DNA from 3 places in the Erwinia wuhanensis genome. Region 3 is predicted to be linked to each of the others. Evidence: predicted binding sites of a transcription regulator. Region 3 holds the regulator's gene; each other region holds the start of a gene.
The links. Region 3 encodes CRP, which controls carbon source genes, mostly activating them, when cyclic AMP is high. Its sites were predicted from a motif close to ATGTGANNNNNNTCACAT; they were not measured.
Positions count from the first base shown of each region.

Region 1: a site for CRP is predicted at 2,302-2,319, ahead of focA (formate transporter FocA). Genes of this name have one in related genera too.
Region 2: a site for CRP is predicted at 3,184-3,201, ahead of QZH36_RS15285 (PTS mannitol transporter subunit IICBA). Genes of this name have one in related genera too.

Region 1 covers NZ_JAUJUH010000002.1:187,675-192,430, reverse strand. The annotation lists gene pflB (formate C-acetyltransferase) at 1-1,314, opposite strand, end outside; gene focA (formate transporter FocA) at 1,386-2,243, opposite strand; gene ycaO (30S ribosomal protein S12 methylthiotransferase accessory factor YcaO) at 2,603-4,360, opposite strand; gene serC (3-phosphoserine/phosphohydroxythreonine transaminase) at 4,668-4,756, shown strand, end outside.
Region 2 covers NZ_JAUJUH010000006.1:114,306-119,061, forward strand. The annotation lists gene mtlD (mannitol-1-phosphate 5-dehydrogenase) at 1-927, opposite strand, end outside; gene QZH36_RS15285 (PTS mannitol transporter subunit IICBA) at 1,015-2,946, opposite strand; gene QZH36_RS15290 (DUF3053 domain-containing protein) at 3,522-4,232, opposite strand.
Region 3 covers NZ_JAUJUH010000009.1:48,685-53,440, reverse strand. The annotation lists gene QZH36_RS19165 (YccS/YhfK family putative transporter) at 1-1,318, opposite strand, end outside; gene crp (cAMP-activated global transcriptional regulator CRP) at 1,377-2,009, opposite strand; gene QZH36_RS19155 (OsmC family protein) at 2,315-2,719, shown strand; gene QZH36_RS19150 (phosphoribulokinase) at 2,712-3,581, opposite strand; gene QZH36_RS19145 (YheU family protein) at 3,803-4,018, opposite strand; gene QZH36_RS19140 (hydrolase) at 3,975-4,756, opposite strand, start outside.

The DNA.
Region 1 (4,756 bases), on a different contig from region 3:
GTTGGCGCGGGCACCGAAGAACTGCATCTGCTTGCCGACGATCATCGGGCTGACGCAACAGGCGATAGCATAATCGTCGTTGTTGAAGTCAGGACGCATCAGATCGTCGTTTTCGTACTGAACGGATGAAGTATCGATTGAAACCTTGGCCGCAAATTTCTTGAAGTTCAGCGGCAGTTTTTCAGACCACAGGATGGTCATGTTTGGCTCTGGCGAAGGACCCATAGTGTACAGGGTATTCAGGAAGCGGAAGCTGTTTTTGGTTACCAGCGTACGGCCGTCAACGCCCATACCGGCCAGCGATTCCGTTGCCCAGATTGGGTCGCCGGAGAACAGCTCATCGTATTCAGGCGTACGCAGGAAGCGCACCATACGCAGCTTCATCACCAGGTGGTCAATCAGTTCCTGTGCATCCTGCTCGGTGATTTTGCCCGCCTGCAGATCGCGTTCAATGTAGATATCCAGGAAGGTGGATACGCGACCAAAAGACATTGCCGCGCCATTTTGCGATTTAACGGCGGCCAGGTAGCCAAAGTAGGTCCACTGCACGGCTTCCTGCGCCGTTGTGGCCGGGCCGGAAATATCACAGCCGTATTTGGCAGCCATTTCTTTAATCTGCTGCAGCGCGCGATGCTGGTCGGCGATCTCTTCACGCAGACGGATTGTCGCTTCAAGATTGACGCCATTTTCAAGATCGCTTTGCAGCGAGGCAAACTGGGCGAATTTATCTTTCATCAGCGCATCAATGCCGTAAAGCGCAACGCGACGGTAGTCGCCAATGATGCGGCCGCGGCCGTAGGCATCTGGCAAACCGGTAAGCACGCCGGACTTACGGCAGCGCAGAATATCCGGCGTATAAACATCGAATACGCCCTGGTTATGCGTTTTGCGGTACTCGGTAAAGACTTTTTTCAGGCCGGCGTCCAGCTCGCGTCCGTAAACTTTACAGGAGCCTTCCACCATCTTAATGCCGCCAAAAGGGATCAGCGCGCGTTTCAGCGGCGCTTCAGTCTGTAAGCCGACAATGGTTTCCAGTTTGCGGTCAATATAGCCAGCGTCATGGGAGGTAATAGTAGAGGCTAAATCGGTATCGAAATCGACCGGCGCGTGGGTGCGGTTTTCGAGCTTGATGCCCTCCATTACCTTATCCCACAGCTTAGTGGTCGCTTCAGTTGCGCCGCTCAGGAAGGATTCATCACCTTCATAAGGCGTATAGTTTTTCTGAATGAAGTCACGGACGTTGATGCTGTTCTGCCATTCGCCCTCTGCAAAGCCTGCCCAGGCAGCAGCCTGGTTTACATTTTGCTCGCTCATGTGATCACCTTTTCAATGAAGTTCTTTCGTTCCTGCTGCAGCACAGCAGGGCTTAATCCTGTTGTCGGCAATCAGTGATGATCGCCGTCCCGCAAATAGATAACCCAGTAGGTCAGGCCGACCAGCAATCCACCGCCAATAATGTTGCCAAGCGTCACGGGGATAAGATTGTCAACAATGAAGTTGCCTACTGTCAGACTGGAAAAGTGTGCTGCCGTGGTTCCCGTGGCCTGCCAGAACTCCGGTGCGGCGAAATCTTTAATAACGATCGCCATGGGGATAAGGAACATGTTGGCGATACTGTGCTCAAAACCACTGGCGACAAACATCGCTACGGGCAGCACCATCGACAGCATTTTGTCCGTCAGGCTGCGGCCGGAATAGCTCATCCAGACCGCCATGCAAACCATCAGGTTAGCGAGGGTGCCGAGGCAGACAGCTTCAATAAAAGTATGGTGCATCTTATGGTCAGCCGTTTGCAGAACATTTAACCCCCATGCACCATTTGCCACCATATACTGGCCGGCAAACCAGATCAGCCCGACAAAAAACATCGCGCCGAAGAAATTCCCTATATAGACATTGAGCCAGTTGCGCGCCAGCTGACCCCAGGTAATCCGTCCGCTGGCTTTAGCCACCATGGTTAACACGGTCGAGGTGAAAAGGTCGGCACCGCAGACCACGACCAGCATCAGCCCCAGCGAAAAGCAGATGCCGCCAATAAGCTTCGCTACGCCATAAGGGATAGTTTCAGTCCCTGTTGTGGCCGTGATATAAAAAACAAACGCTATGGAAATAAAAACGCCTGCGGTAATCGCCAAAAAAAACGTGGTGAAGGGGTGCTTTTGAGCTTTATAGACACCGGCTTCCTCAGCGACTTTAGCCATTTCAGACGGTAAAAGTAAATCGAACGGATTGCCAGCTTTCACACTAACGTCTCCTGAAGTTTATCAACAACGAAATACTAACAAAGCAGTATAGGTGAGAAATTGATGTGGATCATATTGACGCCGGACATTGTCGGAACGAGTTAAAAAAAAGGCGTGTAAGGTGGGTTAATTTATTGATTTTATTAGTTAAAATTTATTTTAATTTATCTATTATTTTTTAAATAGCATCTGCTTTTCTGGTTAACAACTGCAATAAAATAGATCCCGAATAAATAAATTTTTTAATACCTGGAAATAAATAAACTACTTTTTATTAACCTTAAGAAAAGTTAATGGATTAATTAGCGTTAAAACTGGCCCTGATAAAAGGCCCGCTTTTGTCGAGCGGGCCAAAAATATTATTTCCAGTAACGGCGTTTCGCCTGCTGCAGCTTTTCATAGGCAGCCAGCAGCGACTGATGAGCCGGGAAGGCCAGCAGCTCTTCATCCACGCTCTGCAACCCGTAGAAAGGCGCTTCACCGCTAATGGCGGCAGATGCCGCGTCTACGGCTTCCTGTCCATACATACGTACGAAAGCAGTATGATACTGCACAGGATCGCGTTCATCCTCAAGGCTCAACAGCAGCAGCGTTTGCAGACAGCGATAGTAGTTGGCGCGGGCGGGTGAAAACAGGGAGGCATTAAACTCCATAGTCCATTCCGTCCAGATCAGCGCCTGATCGATATCGCCGCCTGCCAGGGCCAGCATCGCTTTCAGCTCGCCGATACGCAGCGTGTACCAGCCGTTGTCTTTGCCTGTTGCCAGGCCCAGCAGCTCGCGTACGCGGGTAAAGTCGTCATGGCCGTCTTCGTCCAGGCGTTCAATCAGCGCCAGGTAATCCTCTTTTTCCCACTGGCTGTCGGGCAGTGATAACAGCGTATCGCGCAGGTAAGCGCCCATGCTGTTATTAGCCAGCAGCAAATCTTCCGCAGGATAGATATCTGACATGCCTGGCACGATGATACGGCAGGCATACACGTCCAGATGCTGATAGTCAGCAATATAGACTTCTTTATCTTCCGCTTTAAAGATGGCCATCAGCGTGGCGAATTCTTCCTGCGTGGTGCCTGCAAAGCTCCAGTCGACAAAAGGATAATCCGCCTCGTCCTTGAACATATCCCAGGAGATCAGACCGCTGGAATCGATAAAGTGCGTTTCCAGATTAGCGTGCTCGGCGACTTCTTCATCATCAAAGGTTGGCGGCGTAAAGACATCCAAATCTTTCAGCCCGCGTCCCTGCAGCAGTTCTGTCACGGTACGCTCCAGCGCCACGCCAAAATCAGGATGCGCGCCGAATGAAGCAAAACAGGTACCGTTTTGCGGGTTGAAGAGCACCACGCAAATAACCGGATAGTTGCCGCCCAGTGAAGCGTCGTAAGCAAAGATTGGGAAGCCTTCAGCTTCCAGTTTAGCAATGGACTCCACTACGCCCGGATAGCGGTTAAGCACCTCCTGCGGGATGGCCGGCAGACTGATAGATTCGGCGATAATGCGGTTTTTGATATAGCGCTCGAAGACTTCAGAAAGGCCCTGAACGCGCGCTTCGTTGGCCGTGTTGCCTGCCGACATGCCGTTAGAGACGTAGAGGTTACCGATGATGTTCATCGGAATATAAACCGTTTGCCCATCGGACTGACGCGTGAACGGCAGGCCGCAGATGCCGCGTGCGGCATTGCCGGACTGCAGATCGATCAAATCGCTGGCGCTAAGTGCCTGCTCAGGATCGTAAAACGCCTTCAGTCGCGCATCAAGAATGCCTTCCGGCAGGCTGTCGTCATCCGACAGCGGAAACCATTTTTCGTCAGGATAATGCACGAAATCGCCGTTGGCGATCGCGTTACCTAACCAAAAATCAGCAAAGAAATAGTTGGTCGACAGACGCTCAAAATATTCACCCAATGCCGAAGCCAGCGCCGCTTTTTTGCTGGCGCCTTTACCGTTGGTGAAGCAGAGCGGGCAGTCGCGGTCGCGAATATGGACCGACCATACATGAGGAACCGGATTCAGCCAGGAGGCCTCTTCAATATGGAAGCCAAAATCCTGTAATTTTTGCTGAAAGCGTGCGATGGAATCTTCCAGTGCGGCATCTTTGCCTGGAATATAAGTTTGCGTCATAGTGCCCACTCGTTTTTGGGTTGTGCCGAAAACGCGCCATGATACGGGGTTTCCCGACCATTCGCTATCCGACGAACTGTTTTACCCGGCTATTGTGGCATTTTTGCCTGCGCAGATCGGCCATAAAAAAAGCTAACCGGAAGACGCCTCACAAAATATCGTGGTCACTATATTTCACGCTACAAGCTGTTGCGGCGCAGGCCGTATAACTGGTCGGCTGACCCGATTAAACATTGCAGCGCCAGGGTGGCAATGATAAAACCGGTAGCAGACTCGAAATCGATTGATCTGAAAGTGGTGAGGGGAAATGAGCCAGGTTTTCAATTTTAGCTCCGGTCCAGCAATGCTGCCGGTAGAAGTGCTACGTCGTGCCGAACAGGAACTCTGCAACTGGCA
Region 2 (4,756 bases), on a different contig from region 3:
CTTGATCAGGCGATCGCCCGCGCTCAGCTTGCGCAGCGGCTGACGTCCCACTCGCTCCACATCATCCTGCAAATAAGGATTCTCGAAACGGCCTAAAATTTTCTGGATATAGGCGGCATGTTTTGCCGCTTCAAAGCCGTAGCGCTTAATCAGTACCGCGCCGCTCTCTTCCATCGCGCCCTGAACGATGGCGCGCACCTTCTTGTCCAGAATGGCATCGCGAATGGTTGCGTGGCCTGCCAGCTGGCCCAGATAGGCGGTAATCGCATGGCCGGTATTCAGCGTGAAAAGCTTACGCTCGACAAATGCCATCAGGTTATCGGTCAGCTCCATGCCTGCAATGGCAGGCGGTTCGCCTTTAAACTGGGTTTTATCGACGATCCATTCGCTGAAGGTTTCTACCGTGACTTCCAGCGGATCGGTGGTGCCGGCGGCGGACGGTGGGACGATACGATCCACGGCCGAGTCGACAAAGCCGACGTTCGCTTCCACCCAGGCGTGATGCTGTTCCGGCAGCGCTTTCAGCACGTGGTCTTTCAGCTGGCTGGTGCCGCGCACCATATTTTCACAGGCGATAATATTCAGCGGGCGCGCGTTGCCGCTTTCATGACGCTGCACCAGCCCTTTGGCGATGCCGCCCGCGATACGTTCCAGAATTTGCGGGCCGACCGCCGTGGTCAGCAGATCCACTTCCGCAATCAGCGGAATAATCTCGTCGCTGGCGCTGTTGACCGCGTTGACGCCCTTAACGATTTCTACCTGCGCCTGCTCGCCTACCACGTGCACCGGGTATTCGTGACGGGCGTTCAGCGCATCCAGCACCACCTGGTTAACGTCGGCAAAAGTGAGCTGTACGCCCGCGTCCGCCAGCAGCTTGCCGATAAAACCACGACCGATATTACCGGCGCCAAAATGAAGAGCTTTCATAATTTTTCCCATATTAATGAAAGGCCGGACAGGCCCGACCCGAAAAAGAGCCGGGCATGCCCGGCCCTGGGGTAATATCCGGTGCGCTTACGCTGACGGCTTGCCTGACAGCAGATCCAGCACTTCCTGCACGTCATTGGTCGTCGCCAGGCGGGCGATGACGCTGTCGTCATCCAGCGCGTTGGTCAGGCTGGTAATCACCTGAATATGCTCATTATTACGGGCCGCGATGCCGATAACCAGCTTAGCGATATCCTCTTCGTCCTCGCCGAAGCGCACGCCCTGCGGATACTGGCAGAACACGATGCCCGTTTTCAGCACGCGATCTTTCGCTTCGATGGTGCCGTGCGGCACGGCGATGGATTCGCCCAGATAGGTTGGCGTGAGCTTCTCGCGATCCAGCATCGCATCGACATATTCCGGCTCCACGTAGCCGCCCTTCACCAGCTGCTCGCCCGCAAAGCGGATCGCCTGCTCTTTATCGGTAGCGTGATTGCCGAGGAAGATGTTGCCTGCGCCCAATTTGAAAAGATGCTGCTCGCCGTCGTCGTAGCTGTCGCTCAGCGCGGCGGTCACTTTTTCACGGTGGCCCTCGCTGCGGTTTGCCTGCACCAGACGCGAAGTCAGGTCGGTATACAGGCCGCTGTCCAGGAAGTTGGTCAGCGAGATATGCTGCGCGTGCGGCGCCTGACGTATCGCGCGCTCGGTCAGATCGCGGTGGGTAATCACCAGATCCACATCGCCCGGCAGGTTGTTGATAGCGGTATTGGTCACGGAAATATTGCTCAGTCCGGCATCGTTAACCTTTTTACGCAGCACGCCTGCGCCCATGGCGCTGGAGCCCATACCGGCATCGCAGGCAACAATGATTTTACGCACGTGGCTCAGGTCGCCGTTCATGGCATCGGTGGCCATGGCGGTGGACACGGTCTGGCCTTTGGACTGCGCCTTCATTTCAGTGACGCGACGCGCTGCCGCTTCGATATCGTCCTCTTCCTTCACCTTGCTGGTTTTCAGCAGGATAGCGGAAACCACGAAAGAGACGGCAAAAGCCGCTACGATCGCAGCAATGTTCGCAAAGTACGCGCCTTTTGGCGTCATCGCCAGCACCGCCAGGATAGAACCCGGAGAGGCCGGAGAAACCAGGCCGCCGTTCAGCAGCGTCAGCGTAAAGACGCCGGTCATACCGCCCAGGATTACGGCGATAATCAGGCGCGGGTTCATCAGCACATAAGGGAAGTAGATTTCGTGGATACCGCCCAGGAAGTGGATGATAGCCGCGCCGCCAGCGGACTGTTTAGCATTGCCGCGACCGAAGAACATATAGGCCATCAGCACGCCCATGCCGGGGCCTGGGTTAGCTTCAATCAGGAAGAAGATAGATTTGCCGGCTTCGCTGGCCTGCTGAATGCCCAGCGGCGAGAAGATGCCGTGGTTGATAGCATTGTTCAGGAACAGGATTTTCGCTGGTTCAACAAAGATGGAAGTCAGCGGCAGCAGGTTATTCTGCACCATCAGATTCACGCCAGCGGCGAGAATATGCGACAGGCCTTGCACCAGCGGGCCGATAGCCAGGAAGGCCAGGATCGCCAGCAGCATCCCGATAATACCGGCAGAGAAGTTGTTGACCAGCATCTCGAAGCCGCTTTTGATTTTGCCGTCAACGATGCGGTCGAACTTCTTGATCGCCCAGCCGCCCAGCGGCCCGGCAATCATGGAGCCGAGGAACATCGGCATATCCGCGCCGACGATCACGCCCATGGTGGTGATGGCACCTACTACGCCGCCGCGATCGCCGCCGACCAGGCGTCCGCCCGTGTAGCCAATCAGCAGCGGCAGCAGATAAGTGATCATTGGGCCAACCAGCTTGGCCATGGTTTCGTTTGGCAGCCAGCCGGTTGGAATAAACAGCGCCGTGATAATACCCCAGGCGATAAAGGCGCCGATGTTTGGCATTACCATGTTGCTCAGAAAGCGACCAAAGTTCTGCACTTTAATCTTGATATCTGATGAGGACATACAAGCACACCCCTTATTGGTACGCGCCGACAAGAGAGCGCGCTGATTTTTGTTTAAAACGTTGCCCTGTGCAGGCGGACTCTAGCACGCGTCCGCAGCGCTGCGTAGCCACCGGGTAAAGTGTGATCTCTATCACCACATAGCGCGGTGAACAGGGGGTTTTTACGTGAAGCCGATCACATAAAGGACAAAAAACAGGCTGATGCTGTTTATTAAATGGGCTTGCCTGGGAGTGTTATGTGATTGATATCACACTTTGTTTTCGGGACTTTATGCCTGATACGTGATGTGGTTCACAATTTATTTACAGCGGCTGGGCAACCGCTAATATTGTCTGTGGCTGAGAAGGTTTGATGAGCCGAAATGGTCTGTGGCTGAGAAGGGCTGTTGAGCGGAAATTGTCTGTGACTGATAAGGGCTGTTGAGCGGAAATGGTCTGTGGCTGTGAAGGGCTGATGAGCCGAAATGGTCTGTGGCTGAAAAGGGCTGTTGAGCGAAACTTGTCTGTGACTGATAAGGGCTGTTGAGCGGAAGAAGAGGCGGGCCGTTTAAAGCGAGCGGCCCGCAGCAAAATGTTACTGGCCCTGCAGCGCGATTTGCGCCTGACCAAGCGCATGCGCATTGGCAGAAATATTGCTCATCAGCGTGTTGTACTGGGTCGCCTGTTGCTGGGTCGGGAACTGTATGGTCTGACCGTTAAAGGTCACCTGCGAACCCTGCTGCTGCAGGAAATCGCCCGTCTGCACCGCGTCCTGGCTTAGCTTCTGTAATGCAGGCAGCAGCGGCAGCAGCGTATCGGCTGGCTGCGTGACGACCTTGTTATAAAGGTTGTCATACACCGTTTTCAGCTCCGCTGGCTGTTTCAGCCCGGCTTTGCTGCTGTCGGCCTGCGTTTTCGCCGTCTGGATCTGTTGTGCCAGCACCTCCAGCGAACCGCTGGCCTGACGCAGAGAATCGCGACGGGTCAGGTAGTCCTGCGGCGCACGGATAGCAGACAATTCATCCACTACCGGCTTCAGACCGTTATCCACCGCGCGGTTAACCTGCTGGGAGAAGCCATAAACAATAGCGTAGTCGCTGGCGTAATTACCGACACGCTGTTTCTGATCTTCACTAAGGGCGGGCAGATGTTCGCCGCTGCGCATCGCCGTATTTTGCAGAAAATCGATAAAGGCTTTGCGCTGATCCGCTTCTTTATCGCCACAACCCGTTAGCTGAAACACCAGCATCAGCGCCATAAAAGGCGCCAGCAGACGCGTCCAGCCGCGAATGGTTCCTGTCGTCATCGGAAGTAACTCCTGTAATAGAAATGCTACAAGCAAAAGGCGACCTGTGTCGCCTCTGAAGAATAGTTCAACTCGACTGACGAGGATACGGAAATCGGTTGCTTATACGTGAAGAAAATTTAATTTTCGGTTGGAAAGCACTCAGATTTCTGCCTGTGCGGTCGCTTTTCCACAGGTTGTGTAGCCTTGTCGCTTATGTCTTCTTACATGCGGGAAGGCCAGCCTGATTTTGCCTGACTTCACGAAGAGGACGGGCTGCCTTTTTCACAAATTTTTTTGGGGTTCGCGCCAGCAATGTTGGGCCTGGATTACGGCATCCGAATAAATCCATAGCCTGTGTATCTCTCTTTTCTCTGCTCGAGCTGCCGGGCGTTTCTGGGCCCCGAAAAAATAATCCTGTGCCACATCCTGTATAGCCTTTCATATGCCAAATATAACGCTCCCATGCAGCGTTATCCCTCCTATACCGGTTTGTTGATCTTTCCTGTAATCGCTAATTTGTAAACGGCATAGGCACAGAAATC
Region 3 (4,756 bases):
GCAGCACAGCCGATTCCGGCACCTGAAAGCGTAGCGTCAGCGCGGCCACCACCAGCCCGCCCAGCGTGCCCAGCGCACGGTGCTGAATGCGTACCCTGGTCGCGCTGTAGCCGTTCTGGCTGACAAACATCACCGTCATCAGCAGCCAGTAAGGCTTGGGCAGATTAAAGGAGAGCGCCAGGGTGCTGGCGAAAGCGAGCATAACCGCAAACCTGGCGGCGGTGCGCAGCGCGGCGGATTTCAGCGACAGATAGCTTCTGATGGCAGATAGCAGCGGCAGTCGTTTCTGACGATCCGCCATCAGATCGCGCTGGTAAAGCGGACGCTGGGTACGCAGCACGCGGGCGATACGGCTGAAATGCCAGGCGCAAAAGTTGCCGACCGGGTTGGCGGGATGCTGGCGGGCAATTTTTTCCAGCGCCTGCAGCTGTTTATCCATGCTGAAACGTGTCGGCAGACGGTGATAGAGAATATCGTCCGCCAGCTCGCGCAGCCTGGCCGCAATGGTCTGCGCGTTCCAGCGGATCACCGCCTCGGCATGGCTCTGCTCCACCAGTTTTTGCACCTCTTCCGGCTGATGCAGGCTGACGGCGATATGCTCCTGCAAATCCAGCGCAACCTGAAAAGCGCGGGTCAACCGCTTATGGTGATTATCGTTGCTGGCGGCCAGCATGTGCATTTGCTGATAGCAGGTATTGATAAGGTCGACCGCTTTTTGCTGGCGAGCCAGCAGCGGCGGCAGCGTTTTTTCCGGGTCGGCAAGCTGCGTCAGCAGGCTGTATTTGGCCTCGCAGTAGCCGGCCAGCTCGCGATAAAGCAGGCTGAGCGTTTCCCGCATCGGCTGCTCTTTCCACAGCCAGAACCAGAACCAGTTAAAGAGGCCGTACCAGACCGTGCCCAGGATATAAAGCGACGGCGGCTGCCAGATGGGCATCCGACCGGCCAGGCTCAGGGTAAAGATGCCGGCAATCAGCGCGCCGGGCAGCAGTCTGCCATGCAGCGGGCTGATTTCGCCGGTCACGCCCAGCAGCATGGCCATGGAAAACAGGATAATGGGCAGGGGAACGGCATAGTCGCCAAGATACTGCACCAGAAAGCTGCTGAAGGCGAAAAGGCCGCCGCCGATCAGCAGACGTTTAAAGAAGCGTTTATGGGGCGTATCCAGACCGGCGATATTGCAGCAGGCCGGCACCAGCGAGAACAGCAGGCCGTTTTGCAAATTGCCCAGCAGCCAGCCGACGGCGACGGGCAGGCAAAGCACCAGCGTCTGCCGCAGGGCGTAGTTAACTTCGGGATGGTAGATGAGTCGGCGCCACATTGCTTTGTACCCGCTGAAAAGGCGCAACGAAGGCATTGCGCCATGCAATCAGAGCGGTTTAGCGTGTACCGTAGACCACGATGGTTTTACCGTGTGCGGAGATCAGATTCTGATCTTCCAGCATCTTCAGAATACGGCCGACGGTTTCGCGCGAGCAGCCGACGATCTGGCCAATCTCCTGGCGGGTAATTTTGATCTGCATCCCATCCGGGTGGGTCATAGCGTCCGGCTGTTTGGCCAGATTCAATAGCGTTTGCGCGATGCGACCTGTCACATCGAGGAAAGCTAAATTGCCCACTTTCTCGGAGGTAACCTGCAGGCGGCGCGCCATCTGTGAAGAGAGACGCATCAGGATATCCGGGTTGACCTGGATCAGCTGGCGAAACTTCTTATAGGAGATTTCCGCCACTTCACAGGCCGTTTTTGCCCGCACCCATGCGCTGCGCTCCTGGCCTTCTTCAAACAGGCCAAGCTCGCCGATAAAATCGCCCTGGTTAAGGTAAGACAGGATCATCTCTTTACCTTCTTCATCCTTGATGAGCACCGCTACCGCGCCTTTGACGATGTAGTAAAGGGTTTCTGCTTTCTCACCCTGGTGGATCAGCGTGCTTTTGGATGGATACTTATGAATATGGCAATGTGACAGGAACCATTCAAGTGTCGGGTCTGTTTGCGGTTTGCCGAGAACCATTCGCTGTTATCCTCTGTTGTTATCGTGCCTAAATACAGGGGCAGAGTTCCCTGACAGGCGTTGAAATAGTCAAGCGCTTCCCATGCAGGAAAGTTATTCGGCTCTCTGTTGAGTGCCGGGCTCGTTATGTCGTCCCGTTTCGTCTGGTCTGTAGAGTACTGACGAAATACAGCCTTGTTTGTAGCACAGCTTTGCATGGGTGTCTTCTGTTGTCTCGCTTCAGCATAGCGGGAAATCTGCCGCGCTGCTGTTTTAGTTGCCTTAAGCCGACCGCGGCTTAACTAAATGAATTAGAGGAGTTTGTTATGCAAGCGAGCGTCAAATGGGTGGAAGGGCTGACCTTTTTGGGAGGATCCTCATCGGGCCATCAGATCGTGATGGACGGCAACGCGGGCGATAAAGCGCCCAGCCCGATGGAAATGCTGCTGATGGCGGCAGGCGGCTGTAGCGCGGCGGAAGTGGTTGCCATTCTGCAAAAAGGGCGTTTCACGGTAGAGAACTGCGAGGTGAAGCTGACGTCAACCCGGCGCGAGAAACCGCCGCGTCTGTTTACCCGCATCAACCTGCATTTTATTGTCAGCGGCAGCGGGCTGACGGATAAGGCGCTGGCGCGCGCGGTCAGCCTTGCGGTCGGGAAATATTGCCCGGTCGCGCTGATGCTGGGTAAGGGCGTGACCCTTACCCATAGCCATGAGATGGGCGTTACTTGATAGCTTTGCCTTCCATCAGGCGCTTGACCAGCGGCCCCATAATCAGCTCCATTGCCAGGCCCATTTTGCCGCCCGGCACCACCAGCGTGTTGATATGGGAGATAAAAGAGCCTTGCAGCATCGCCAGCAGATAGGGGAAGTCAATCTGTTCCAGCGCCTGGAAATGGATAACCACAAAGCTCTCGTCAAGCGAAGGAATGCCGCGCGCGGCAAAAGGGTTGGACGTATCCACGGTAGGGACACGCTGGAAGTTAATATGGGTGCGGGAAAATTGTGGCGTAATGAAGTTAATATAATCGTCCATTGAGCGCACCACGGAATCCATCACCGCCTCGCGTGAATGACCGCGTTCGCTGGTATCGCGGATCATTTTTTGGATCCACTCCAGGTTGACGATAGGCACCACGCCCACCAGCAGATCTACATGCTGCGAGACATTGTTCTGCGGCGTCACCACGCCGCCGTGCAGCCCTTCGTAAAACAGCACGTCGGTGGGTTCCGGCAGCGGCTGCCACGGCGTAAAAGTGCCGGGCACCTGGTTCCAGGGCACCGCTTCGTCATAGGTGTGCAGATATTTTCTGGACTGGCCGCTGCCGCTGCGGCCATATTCCGCGAAGGTTTGCTCCAGCAGCGAAAAATCGTTGGCCTCCGGGCCGAAATAGCTGATATGGCGGCCCATATCGCGCGCTTTGCGGATTGCCATATCCATTTCGGGACGGGTATAGCGATGGAAGCTGTCGCCTTCCACTTCCGCCGCGTGCAGGTTCAGCTGCTGAAAAATTTTGCGGAAGGCCAGGCTGGTGGTGGTGGTGCCCGCGCCGCTGGAACCGGTCACGGCAATCACTGGATGTATGGCGGACATAAACGAGTTTCCTGTGAACGTTATTCCGCCATTGTTATCACGTTTTGCTATAGCCTGTCATCTTCTGCCCAGGGGTGAGCGCGCGGCAGAGGTTATGCAATAAAGCCAAGCGCGAACAGCGGTTTAGCCGTCAGGAAAACGAGATCGCCGTCTTCCGACTAGCCAAGCGGTAAGAAGAACACGGCGTCGCCGATAGGCTTTTGCCCCCTCAGCGGGAGGCGTTAACGGATCTGGCCTTTAGGCATGATATTGACCGTCTCGTGCAGCTCTGACCAGACCAGCACCGCCTCGCCGTTTGTCAGCTGACGACGAACGTCATTGACTTTTTGCTCCAGCGAGCGCTCCTGCTCGCCATAGTCGGTGCCTTCCCGCAGCACGAAGGCTTCAATCAGGTTAGCGAGCGTGTCCGGGTCCAGTTCTTTCCAGGGAATAATCATCGTTGTCCAGCCAGGTTGAAAGCCATTGCGGTATACGCTGCTCCAGCCACATTTGCGGCCTGCGCAGCGTTCCCCCCACGAATCCCACATGTCCGCCGTGCTGCGTCAGCTGATACGTTACGCAATCGGGCAGCCTCTCGGTTGCAGGAATGACCTCGTCGGTCATAAAGGGATCGTCTTTAGCATGAATAATCAGCAGAGGTTTACGCACGCCGGAAAGCAGCGGCAGCGCGCTACAGCGGCGATAGTAATCCGTCGCGTCCACAAAACCGTGCGCTCTGGCAGTAATGGCGTCGTCAAACTCCCTGAGTCTCTTAAGCGCCTTAAGCTGCGTCAGATCGACAGGCAGCGTGCCGGGCCAGGCGTGCAGTTTGCGGGTGGCGTTCTGCTTCAGCAAGTTTAGCAGGTAGCGCTGATAGACACGCGAGAATCCCTGCTCCAGCCGCTGGCTGCAGGGTTCCAGCATCAGCGGCGCGGAAACGATAACGCCGGCATCCAGCAAACAGCTGTCGCCCTGTTGGCCCATCAGGCAGCCCAGCATATTACCGCCAAGCGAAAAGCCCACGGCAGCGGTCGCCACCGTTCCCCAGGTTTCCCGTAGCCAGCGTAAAAAATAGCTGGCGTCTTCGGTTTCGCCCGAATGATAAATGCGCTCGAGACGGTTCGGTTCGCCGCCGCAGCCGCGAAAATGCATCACCACGCCCAGCCAGCCGCGCTGTCGACAGGCCTGCAAAAGCC